DNA from 3 places in the Kitasatospora sp. CM 4170 genome. Region 1 is predicted to be linked to each of the others. Evidence: predicted binding sites of a transcription regulator. Region 1 holds the regulator's gene; each other region holds the start of a gene.

Region 1 (3,974 bases):
CGCACGGACGGCCGCGTACGGGGCCCTGGCGCCCGCTCAAGGGCGTTCCCTCGGGGCGGTCGGTGCGGGCCGCCGGGGTCAGCCGGTGGCCGCGCCGGTGGGCCAGTAGCCGTTCGGGCCGACGGTCGGGGGCTGCTGGCGCGGGACGGTGAACTGCTCGCCGGGGGCGGTCCAGAAGCCCTCGCGCAGCGAGAGCGCCATGCCGGCCCAGTCCAGGGCGGTCTCCACGGTGTGGTGGAGGGCCTCCTGCGACCAGGTGTCGTCGAAGACCAGCGGCAGGACCGGGGCGACCTGCTCGATGGTGGCGATGAGCGGGTTGTGCGTGATCGCCTCGTCCACCAGCAGCACGATGGGCTTGCGCAGGGCCGAGGCCCAGCCCAGCTCCAGGCTGACGCCCGCGGAGAGCGGCGCACCGACGTAGGCGAAGACCAGGTCGGCGGACTGCAGCGCGCGGAAGTCCGAGGGGACCCGGGGCTCGGGGGCCCGGCCGGACACGGTCCACGCGTCGCTGTGGTGGGCGCTGTACACGGCGGCGCCGCTGCGGAGCAGGGTGGTGCGGAGCGTCGTCAGCCGCGTCCGGCTGGCCAGGGTCACCACGCTGTCGGCCGGGCCGGTCAGCCGCATCAGCGGTGCGGCCAGGAAGACCCGTGCACGCCGGCCCTCGGGGGCCTGGCTGTCGTGGTGACGCAGGTAGGGCTCGGTCATTGTCGACTCCGGGGGAAGGGCGTCGGCTCGGCTGCTCCTGGCCGACGCCGGGTGTGGAGATCAGGGCGTGACAATCGCAGGGATTATTCGCTGTTCCACGCCGGGAAGAGGCGTTAGTTGATCGTCCACCGAGTAGAGTCACCAGTCCACTGATGCCTGGTGGCATCCGTCTGCATGGCAGAGAGATGACACCCCCCGACGTGAGTGCGCCCGTGACAGTCAGAACTGCCGTGTGGCACCATCTGATCGTTTGACGGTGCGTCGCGCGTGTATTCGATCGGACGCGCCACTAGAGGATGAGGTGCGCGCATGTCTCGTATACGTCGGGCTGCTCGGACGGTCATGGTGACGATGGCCGCCGGCGTCCTCGTGATGCTTGGCGCCGGTGCTTTTGCCACTGGCCATGATGCTGATCGTTCCGTTCATGTCAATTACTCGGTTTCCGAGGACGGCGCGAACGGTGTTTCCGATCAGGCTTCCGCTCTGCTGCTGGACCAGGACCACTCCTGGACCTGACAGTCGGTTGGGCTGCGAATCTCGCCGCTTACCCGCCCCCGGGTGCGGCGGGATTGGCAGGCCCCTGGTGGGACTCCCGTGACGACCGCGCCAGCGCGTACCCCAGCTGGAACAGCGATTCCACGTTGTAGTCCTCCCGCATCTCGGCGAGGTGGCGGGCCAGGGTGCGTTCGCTGATGCCCAGCCGGCGGGCGATGACTCTGTGGTTGGTGCCGTCGAGCAGCAGGTCGATGATCGTCTGCCGCATCCGCGACACCACCTGCTGGGGGACGGTCCGCCCGCCGCTGAAGTCGAGCCCGCGGTTCCAGTTGCGCTCGAACACCTCGTGCGTGAGGAAGTGGATGACCGCCGGGTCGTGGATGAACGCGGCCAGGTTCAGGTCCTCGGCGACCGGGATGACGGCCAGCGCCCGGTCGACGATGATCAGCCGGGTGTACGGCTCGTCCAGGGTGCGGAACCTCCCGCCGGCCTCGGTGAGCGTCGCCACGTAGTCTCTGGTCGGCGCGTGGTACCGGGTGCTCGGGTGGTAGATGGTCCGCGCGGAGATTCCCCGCCGCAAATCCTCGATGTCCTCGGCGAGGGTTTGGGAGAGGACCTCAGGTGGCCGGGGACCGCCGGGCTGGGCGGCGAGCACCTCTTCCTTCGCCGAGGCGACCGCGTGATTGATGCGCTGATTGATGATCGCCTTCCCGCGGACGTATTCGACCGTCCCCCCGGTGGCGTCCGGGTTGTGAAAGGCGTCGGCGAGCCCCTGGAGGTCACCGGGTATGGCTATTGCGCGGGCCAGGAGTTCCAGCGCCTGGCGCTGCCAGGTGGCGCTCAGACCGGACGAGAGCTGCTGCGGATCGGCGGCCAGCAGAACGTGCGGATCATCCGTGTCGGGGACGAGAAGGCCGATGTCCAGCAGTTCGCTGAGATAGCTGTACTCGGATTCCGCTACTTCCTTGCGGGCGATACGGCCGTGCGTGCGGATAACCGCGAGATAGAGATCGTGGGCGCCCGCGGACAGGGTGCCCTGCGTGCCGACGCCCGCGGTGGAGTCGTCCCTCCCGCTCATTCGCGGCTCCTTCTCGACGACAGACTGGCTCCAGGACTGTACGCGCCCCCGCCGGCGATCTTAGGTCGTGGGTCGGGTTCGGGATCAGGCATTGTTCCACCGGCCCGCGGCGGGGCTGTCGAGTGGCAGCCTCTCATCAAACACCGAGCCGCCGGCACCCCCCGTTCAGGAGGGAACCGGCGGCCGTCGGTGTGTGGGCCGGTCAGCGCTTCGGCCGCCAGACGACCAGCGCGCTCGACTGGGTCGGCGGCTGGTACGGGACGAGATCGCGGCGGTAGGAGGCGTGCACGGCGGCCTCGCGCTGCTGGAGCGCGGTGGCGGCGCCCTCCAGCGAGTCGATCAGTTCCGCGATGCGGGACTGGAGCGCGGTGACCTGGTTCTCCAGCTCGATGATCCGCTTGATGCCGGCCAGGTTGATGCCCTCGTCCTGGGAGAGCCGCTGGACCTCGCGCAGCTGCTGGATGTCCCGGGCCGAGTAGCGGCGCCCGCGGCCGGCGGTGCGGTCCGGGCAGACCAGGCCGAGCCGGTCGTACTGGCGCAGGGTCTGCGGGTGCAGGCCGGAGAGCTCGGCCGCGACCGAGATCACGTACACCGGGGTGTCCTCGGTGAGGACGTACTGCGGCGGCGGCGCGGTGCGGCGGGCGCGCGGTGCGGCGGCGCCGGGCAGGCCCTCGCCGATCCCGGGGCCGATCGGGCCGCGCGCGTTGCTGTCGGGGGTCATCTGGTCGTCACGCTCCCTCCGCCGCCTTGAAGAGGGCGGCACGCGGGTCGTCCGAGGCGGTGGCCTCGCGGTACTGCTCCAGGGCCGTCAGCGCGTCGCCGGTGACGTGCTGGGGCACCACGACCTCCACGGTGACCAGGAGGTCGCCACGGGTGCCGTCCTTGCGGGTGGCGCCCTTGCCGCGGGCCCGCAGGGTGAGACCGTTGGCGCTGCCCGGGGGCAGCTTGAGCTTCACCGAGGGACCGTTCAGCGTCGGTACCTCGATGGTGCCGCCCAGAGCGGCCTCGGGGAAGGAGACCGGGACGGTCACGGTGAGGTTGTCGGCCTTGCGGCCGAAGACCGGGTGCGGGTCGACGTGCACGGTGACGTAGAGGTCGCCGGGCTGGCCGCCGCGCTCGCCCTGGGCACCCTTGCCCTTGAGGCGGATGCGCTGGGCGTCCTGGACACCGGCCGGGATGCGCACCTGCATGGTGCGGGCCGAGCTGGCCCGGCCGCTGCCGTGGCAGTCGGTGCACGGGTCGTCGACGATCATGCCCCGGCCGCGGCAGTCCCGGCAGGGCTCGGACAGGGCGAAGGCGCCCTGGCCGCGGCTGACGGTGCCGGCGCCGACGCAGGTCGGACAGACCCGGGGGGTGGTGCCGGCCTTGGCGCCGGTGCCGCTGCAGGTGCGGCAGGGGGCCTGGCTGGTCATCCGCAGCGGAACGGTGGCGCCGTCGACGGCCTCCTCGAAGGAGAGCGTCACCTCGGTCTCGACGTCGGCGCCGCGCCGCGGCTGGGCCTGCCGGCCGCCGCCGCCGCGGTTGAACAGGCCGCCGAAGACGTCGCCGAGGCCGCCGCCGGAGCCGCCCTGGCTGCCGCTGAAGAGGTCGCCGAAGTCGAAGCCGTAGTTGCCGCCGCCGGGGCCGCCGGCGCGGAAGCCGCCGTTGGCGAAGAGGGCGCGGGCCTCGTCGTACTCCTTGCGGCGCTTCTCGTCCG
Region 2 (3,974 bases), 3.7 Mb from region 1:
CCGGGGGCTCGTCCGCTTCGGCGGACGGCTCGGACGGGTCTCTGGGACGGACTCTCTCGGGCCGCCCGTCGGGGCGGCTTCGGCATCACTCCGCGCGGGCGTCACCCCGCGAGCCGCCGGTGGACGGCGGTGACCGCCTCGATCACCTGGTCGGTCTCGTCCTCGGTCATGTCGGAGTGCACCGGCAGGCAGATCTGGCGGGAGCAGAGGTCCTCGGCGACCGGGAGCGGGCCCCGCCGGTAGGGGGCGAGCACCGGCTGCAGGTGCAGCGGCAGGTCGTACACCTCGCCGGAGAGGCGGACGCCGAAGTCCTCGGCCACGGCCCGCTTGAACGCCGCGCGGTCGACGCCGGCCGGCAGCAGCGCCACGTACTTGTAGTAGTTGCTGCGGGAGCCGGCCGGCTCGGTGATCGGCTGCAGGCCGTCGAGGCCCGCGAGCGCCGCGTCGTAGCGCTGGGCGACCCGCCGCCTGGTCTCCACGAACTCCTTGAGCCGGCGCAGGTGCACCGTGCCGACGGCGGCGTTCAGCTCGCTCATCCGCCAGGAGGCGCCGAGCCGGACGTGGTGGTTGGTGGTGAACGAGCCCTTGCCCTGGTCGCGGTAGATCCGGGCCTCGTCGCGCAGCTCGGGGGAGTCGGTGAGGACCATGCCGCCCTCGCCGCTGGTGGTGACCTTGGTCGGGTAGAACGAGAAGGCGCCGGCCAGGCCGAAGGTGCCGGCGGCGCGCCCGTCGTAGCTGCTGCCGTGGGCGTGGGCGGCGTCCTCGACCAGCGGGACGCCCCGGCGGTCGCAGATCGCGCGCAGGGCGTCCACCGCGGGGGTGACCAGCCCGCCGATGTGCACCAGGACGACGGCCGCGGTGTCCGGGGTGAGCGCCGCCTCCAGGGTGGCGGGGCTCAGCGCCAGGGTCCGCGGGTCCACGTCGGCGATGACCGGGCGGCCGCCCGCGTGCACGACGGCGGCGGCGGTCGCGTAGAAGGTGACGGCCGGGACGACCACGTCGCGGTCGCGGACGTCGACGGTCCGCAGCGCGATCTCCAGCGCGGCCGTCCCGCTGGCGACGGCGACCGCGTGCGGGGCGCCGTGCTCGGCCGCGAAGGCCTGCTCGAACCGCTCGGTCCACGGGCCGAGCGTCAGCGCGCCGGTGGCGAGGATCTCGGTCACCGCGTCCGCGACGGCCGAACGGTCGATCTCGTCGAACACGATGCGAGCGGCTGGCACGCCCATCGGGCCTCCTCCGGCAGCGGGGTGAAGACAGCTTCGGACAGAACGATCGAATCCGGGCAGACCGGGAAGAATCGGTCGGGCCAGGCACATCACGCTACTTCGCCCGCCCGGCCGCGGCCCGTCGTCGCCGCCCGCTCGGGTGATCCCGCGGCCGCGCGTCGCAGGTCGGAGCCGGTTCGCGGGCCCGGCCGACCGGGCGGGTCGCGGGTGCGGCCGGAGCGCGGCGGCCCGGTCGCCGGGGTCGCCGGCGCCCGCCCCGGGCGGCGCCCCCGGCAGCGCCGAGTGACAATTGAATTGATACGAATTCGCTCAACTTTCATGAGCGGCCGCCAGGAGTGGCTGCAAGGCCCCCGCCGCCCGGCGGTACGCCCGCGCGGTCCCTGCGTCCGCGCCGTCCGGTGAGTCCGCGCCGTCCGGTGCGTCCTCGCGATCCGGTACGGGCGTGCGGTCCGGGTGCGGGCGTGCGGTCCGGCCCCGGCCGGGTCGCTCAGGAGGGAGGACCGCGATGGCTCGCTCAGTCGGGATCGACCTGGGCACCACCAACTCCGTCGTCTGCGTGCTGGAGGGCGGCGAGCCCGCCGTCGTGCCGAACGCGGAGGGTGCCCGCACCACGCCGTCGGTGGTCGCGTTCGCCAAGGGCGGCGAGGTGCTGGTCGGCGAGGTGGCCAAGCGCCAGGCGGTGACCAATGTCGACCGTACGGCCCGGTCGGTGAAGCGGCACGTCGGCGACGCGCAGTGGCGCTTCCCCGAGACCGGGGACGTCGACGGGAAGCGGTACACCGCGCAGGAGATCTCCGCCCGGGTGCTGCAGAAGCTGAAGCGGGACGCCGAGTCTTACCTCGGCGAGGACGTGACCGACGCCGTGGTCACCGTCCCCGCGTACTTCAACGACTCCCAGCGCACCGCGACCAAGGAGGCCGGCGAGATCGCCGGCCTGCGGGTGCTGCGCATCGTCAACGAGCCGACCGCCGCCGCCCTGGCCTACGGCCTGGACAAGGGGAACGACCAGACGATCCTGGTCTTCGACCTCGGCGGCGGCACCTTCGACGTCTCGCTGCTGGAGATCGGCGAGGGCGTCGTCGAGGTGAAGTCCACCAACGGCGACACCCACCTCGGCGGCGACGACTGGGACCAGAAGGTCGTCGACCACCTGGTGCGGCAGTTCAAGAACGGCTACGGGATCGACCTGGCCAAGGACCGGATGGCCGCGCAGAGGCTGCGCGAGGCAGCCGAGAAGGCCAAGATCGAGCTCTCCTCGGCCACCGAGACGACGATCAACCTGCCCTATGTGAGCGCCTCCGCCGAGGGGCCGCTGCACCTGGAGGAGAAGCTCACCCGGGCGCAGTTCGAACAGCTCACCTCCGACCTGCTGGAGCGCTGCCGCGGACCCTTCCACCAGGCCGTGGAGGACGCGGGGATCCAGGTCTCGGACATCGACCACGTGATCCTGGTCGGCGGCTCCACCCGGATGCCGGCGGTCACGGAGCTGGTCAAGTCGCTCACCGGGAAGGACCCGCACAAGGGCGTCAACCCGGACGAGGTGGTCGCCGTCGGCGCCTCGCTGCAGGCCGGCGTGCTGAAGGGCGAGGTCAAGGACGTCCTGCTGCTCGACGTCACCCCGCTGTCCCTCGGCATCGAGACCAAGGGCGGCATCATGACCAGGCTGATCGAGCGCAACACCACGATCCCGACCAAGCGCTCCGAGATCTTCACCACGGCCGAGGACAACCAGCCGTCCGTGCAGATCCAGGTCTACCAGGGCGAGCGGGAGATCGCCGCGTACAACAAGCGGCTCGGCATGTTCGAGCTGACCGGCCTGCCGCCGGCCCCCCGCGGCCTGCCCCAGATCGAGGTCACCTTCGACATCGACGCCAACGGCATCATGCACGTCGGCGCCAAGGACCTCGGGACGGGGAGGGAGCAGAAGATGACCGTCACCGGCGGCTCGGCGCTGCCGAAGGACGACATCGCGCGGATGATGCGCGAGGCGGAGCAGCACGCGGAGGAGGACCGGCTGCGCAAGGAGGCGGCGGAGACGCGGAACCAGGCCGAGCAGCTCGTCTACTCGACCGAGAAGGTCCTCGCCGACAACCCCGACAAGGTGCCCGAGGACGTCAAGTCCGAGGTGGAGGAGGCCCTTTCGGAGCTGCGGGAGACGCTGAAGGGTGAGGACACCGCGGCCGTCCGGGCCGCGACGGACCGGGCGGCGGTGGTGGCGCAGAAGATCGGCGCCGCGCTGTACGCCCAGTCCTCCGGTGGCCAGGCGTCCGGTGCGCAGGCCGCCGGGGCCGAGGGTGGCGGACCGGCCGGCGCGGGGGAGGAGGAGGTCGTGGACGCGGAGATCGTGGACGAGGACAGGCCTAAGGGCGGGGCGGGCTGAGCCGGGGCCGGGAGCCGGTCGGGCCGGCGAGCGGGTGGGGCCCGGGAGCCGGGCCCGGTGCCGCGGCGCGGGTCCGGTCCGGCTCCTGCCGTCAGGCCGGTTCGCCGGCCGGCCGGCGGGGGAGGGGGCCGGTGGTGGCGCAGGTGGACCGGACGGACCGGGCGGGCGGATGACGGGGAAGACGAGCATGCACACGGGCGACCGCGGCGCGCCGGGCCCGGCCCCGGCCGCCGACGTTTGGGTGGTCGGCATCGACGTCGGCGGCACCGGCGCCCGGCTCGCCCTCGCCCCGGCCGACCGGTCGGACGACCTCGTCGGCGTGCGGACCCGCGACCTCCCGGTCGCCGCGCGGATCGCGGCCACCGGCC
Region 3 (3,974 bases), 1.1 Mb from region 1:
GAGAGGTCCAGCTCGACCTCCAGGTAGTGGTCCCGGAAGGTGTGGTTCTGCGCCGGGTCCAGCACCTCCAGCAGGGCGGCCGCCGGGTCTCCGCGGTAGTCGGAGCCGACCTTGTCGATCTCGTCCAGCAGGACCACCGGGTTCATCGAGCCGGCCTCCTTGACGGCGCGCACCAGGCGGCCGGGCAGCGCGCCGACGTAGGTGCGCCGGTGGCCGCGGATCTCGGCCTCGTCCCGGACGCCGCCGAGCGCCACCCGGACGAAGTTGCGGCCCATGGCGCGGGCCACCGACTCGCCGAGCGAGGTCTTGCCGACGCCGGGCGGGCCGACCAGCGCGAGCACCGCGCCGCCGCGGCGCCCGCCGACCAGCCCGAGGCCCTGGTCGGCCCGGCGCTTGCGGACCGCCAGGTACTCGACGATCCGGTCCTTCACGTCGGCCAGGCCGGAGTGGTCGGCGTCCAGCACAGCGCGGGCACCGGCGATGTCGTAGGCGTCCTCGGTGCGCTCGTTCCAGGGCAGCTCCAGGACGGTGTCCAGCCAGGTGCGGATCCAGGAGCCCTCCGGCGACTGGTCGGAGGCCCGCTCCAGCTTGTCGACCTCCTTGAGCGCGGCCTCGCGGACCTTCTCCGGCAGGTCCGCGGCCTCGACCCGGGCGCGGTAGTCGCCCTCCTCGTCGGCCGGGTCGCCGTTCAGCTCGGCCAGCTCCTTGCGGACGGCCTCCAGCTGCCGGCGGAGCAGGAACTCCTTCTGCTGCTTGGCCACGCCCTCCTCGACGTCCTTGCGGATGGTGTCGTTGACCTCCTCCTCGGCGAGGTGGTCGCGCAGCAGTGTGAGCGCGTACTCCAGCCGGGCCACCTGGTCGGCCTCCAGCAGCACCTTGAGCTTCTGCTCGGCGGTGACGAAGGGCGCGTAGCCGATGTTGTCGGCCAGCTCGCCGACGCCCTCGATCTGGGCCACCCGGTCGACGATCTGCCAGGCGCCGCGCCGGCGCAGCCACTGGGTGGAGAGCGCCTTGTACTCCTTCACCAGCTCGGCGGCGCGCCCGGCCACCGGGGTGCCGACCGAGGACTCCCGGAAGGGCGTGGTCTCCACCCAGAGGGCCGCGCCGGGCCCGGTGGTGCCGACGCCGATCCGGACCCGGCGCACGGCGCGGACCAGCGCGGCCGGGTCGCCGTCGGCCAGCCGGCCGACCTGTTCGACCGTGGCGAGGGTGCCGGCCGCCGCGTACGAGCCGTCCACCCGCGGGACCAGCAGGACCTGGGGCTTGCCGGTGCCGGTGGCCGCGGCGCGCGCGGCCTCCACCGCGGCACGCACCTCGGTGTCCTTCAGGTCCAGCGGGACGACCATGCCCGGGAGCACGACCTCGTCGTCGAGCGGCAGCACGGGCAGGGTGAGCGGTGTGGACGTCGATGCCATGATCTCTCCCCAGTCAGTGAACTTGAGCTGACCTGACTAAGGTTTGGCGAGCCCCGGATGTTCCCCACCCCGCGTTCGCCGTGAGCGAACAGGGAAGGGCGCCGGAGGGCCCGTCAAAAGCACCTGCGGAGGGTCACATCCGGTCGAGCACCGCGGCCCCGCCGGACGCCGAGGGCGCGCCCGACGCGGTGGGGGCGGCCGCCGGCGCCGGAGCCTGGGCGGCCTCCCCGGGGCGGTGCGCACGCCGGTCGGGGACGCGGCGCAGCCAGCGCCAGAGCGCCACCCCGACCAGCAGCGCGGCCGGGTGGCCGATCCCGGTCACCAGGTCCCGGTCGGTGGCGTACTGCTCGGCGAGCAGCAGCGCGGCGCCGGCCAGCGCGAGCAGCCGGCCGCGCGGCCGGAGCAGTCCGGCCAGGGCGGCGAGGCTGGTGAGCACGCCGTAGCTGACACCGATGTCGAGGCGGTCGAGCTCGGCGGCGTCCAGCCGCCCCGCCAACACGGCGGCGATCACCACGCCCTGGGAGAGCACCGTCGCGGTGATGTGGCCGATCCCGAACACCGCCGCCGCCCGCGCCGCGCCGACCCGGCGCTCCAGTGGCGCGACGGTGAAGGCGAAGGCCCAGAGGTACGGCATCCAGACCGTCCCGGCCACCCAGAAGCCGCTGAGCAGCAGCGCGCGCAGCGGGTGGTGCACCAGGTTGTCCCCGTCCGAGCTGGACGCCTCCTGCAGGCGGAGCACCAGGTCCGGGTCGGCGAGCATGGCGAAGGTGGTGGTGGCGCCGACCACGGCGACGTACCCGAGCGCGAAGGGGTTGCGCCGGGGGGTCGGCACCCGGGCCAGCAGCCAGCCGAGCAGTGTCGACCGGAGCCCGAGCCGCAGCATCCCGTACGGCGGCCCGGAACCGGCGACCGCACCGGGCCCTCGGCGCGGTCCGCTCCGCTCGGCGCCGATCCGCAGCCCCGCCATGCCGCCTCCGCTCCAGACCCCGCAGCCCTCGGCTCCCCGTCCGGTGCCCAACGTACCGGCGAACGCCGGAAATCCCGCCCCCCGATCTTTGTCGTGGCCACGTTACGTCCGGGTCCTGGGAGTCCGCTGGGAGTTCCCCGTGAAGATCGGCGGACCGCCGGCGGCCGGAACCCCGGCATTTGGTCCGGACCATCCCTCTGTTTACGCACGAGTAGCGGCTCTGACCGGCGGCTCGGCGTCAACTGGACTGCATACATACCGTTACGCAGTGAAAATTCGCCGGGTAAGGTATCGGCCCGTGCCCACTTCCGAGTGGGTCCGAGGGCGGCCCGACAAGCCGGCCCGCGGGCCGGAAACATCCGGTCCACCTGCCGGGAGGCACCCGTTGTCCGTACGCTGCGGAGTGCGCGGGAGACGTGGGCAGTCCACACCTGCCCACCGATCCACGCGCATTCGTACGGGACGGCGGACCCGGCACAGTCCACGACGGAACAAGACTACGAGCGGAGCCCCGCCATCCCCACAGGTGGCCGGCCCGCAGCCCTGGGGGCGGTGGCGTGACCGTGACAGAAATTCAGCAGGACAACCACAACAGCGGCGGCACGGTGAGCAGCCAGCGCAGAGTGCTGGTGGTGGAGGACGAGCCCACGATCGCGGAGTCGATCGCGGCCCGGCTGGGTGCGGAGGGCTTCAAGGTCGCCGTGGCCCACGACGGGCCGGGCGCGGTCGACGGCTTCCACACCTGGCAGCCGGACCTGGTCGTCCTCGACATCATGCTGCCCGGCTTCGACGGCCTGGAAGTGTGCCGCCGGATCCAGGCCCAGCGCCCGGTGCCGGTCCTGATGCTGACCGCGCGCGACGACGAGACGGACCTGCTGGTCGGCCTCGGCGTCGGGGCGGACGACTACATGACCAAGCCGTTCTCCATGCGGGAGCTGGCGGCCCGGGTCAACGTGCTGCTGCGCCGCGTCGAGCGCGCCCAGCAGGCGGCCCGCACGCCCGCGCTCGGCAGCCTGCGCTTCGGCGAGCTGGAGATCGACCACGTGCAGCGGCGGGTCCGGCTGGCCTCGGGCGACGTCCACCTGACGCCGACCGAGTTCGACCTGCTCGCCTGCCTGGCCGCGCAGCCGCGCGCCGTGCTGACCCGCGAGCAGCTGCTGGCCGAGGTCTGGGACTGGACGGACGCGTCCGGCACCCGCACCGTCGACAGCCACGTCAAGGCGCTGCGCCGCAAGATCGGCGCCAGCTGGATCCGCACCGTCCACGGTGTCGGGTACGCGCTGGAGGCTCCGCTCTCCTAAGCGGCGCCTCGGGCACCGGGCCTCCGGGGGGCCCGTGTCCCGAACCGCCGTGCACACCATGCGGGGGACCACCGCACGCGGGGGATCACAGGGACCAATGACCTTTCCACAGCAACGCAACGGGGCCGCCGACGGCACCCGGCGGCCGACCCTGGCCGCCCGCGCCGCCCGCCGGGTCTGGGCCGACATCCGGCCGCTCGACCCGGTCCGCTCGATCAAGGGCAAGCTCGCCCTCCTGGTGATCGTCTCGGTCTTCCTGGCCACCGGGATGGTCGTCGTGGCGATCCGGTC

What was found. The regulator HspR, encoded in region 1, represses chaperone genes until heat shock. The targets are predictions, from matches to a motif close to TTGAGNNNNNNNNNCTCAA.
Region 2: dnaK (molecular chaperone DnaK) is a predicted target of HspR. The motif match lies at 1,521-1,539, and genes of this name have one in related genera.
Region 3: lon (endopeptidase La) is a predicted target of HspR. The motif match lies at 1,438-1,456, and genes of this name have one in related genera.

The regions. Positions count from the first base shown of each region.
Region 1 covers NZ_CP134877.1:4,627,222-4,631,195, reverse strand. Annotated here, with positions in the region: gene RMN57_RS19625 (hypothetical protein) at 79-705, opposite strand; gene RMN57_RS19620 (hypothetical protein) at 1,048-1,221, shown strand; gene RMN57_RS19615 (helix-turn-helix domain-containing protein) at 1,250-2,278, opposite strand; gene RMN57_RS19610 (heat shock protein transcriptional repressor HspR) at 2,481-2,999, opposite strand; gene dnaJ (molecular chaperone DnaJ) at 3,007-3,974, opposite strand, start outside.
Region 2 covers NZ_CP134877.1:8,306,063-8,310,036, forward strand. Annotated here, with positions in the region: gene RMN57_RS34630 (DegT/DnrJ/EryC1/StrS family aminotransferase) at 102-1,226, opposite strand; gene dnaK (molecular chaperone DnaK) at 1,732-3,606, shown strand; gene RMN57_RS34640 (BadF/BadG/BcrA/BcrD ATPase family protein) at 3,794-3,974, shown strand, end outside.
Region 3 covers NZ_CP134877.1:5,763,225-5,767,198, reverse strand. Annotated here, with positions in the region: gene lon (endopeptidase La) at 1-1,415, opposite strand, end outside; gene RMN57_RS24705 (rhomboid-like protein) at 1,549-2,382, opposite strand; gene RMN57_RS24700 (response regulator transcription factor) at 2,946-3,683, shown strand; gene RMN57_RS24695 (ATP-binding protein) at 3,781-3,974, shown strand, end outside.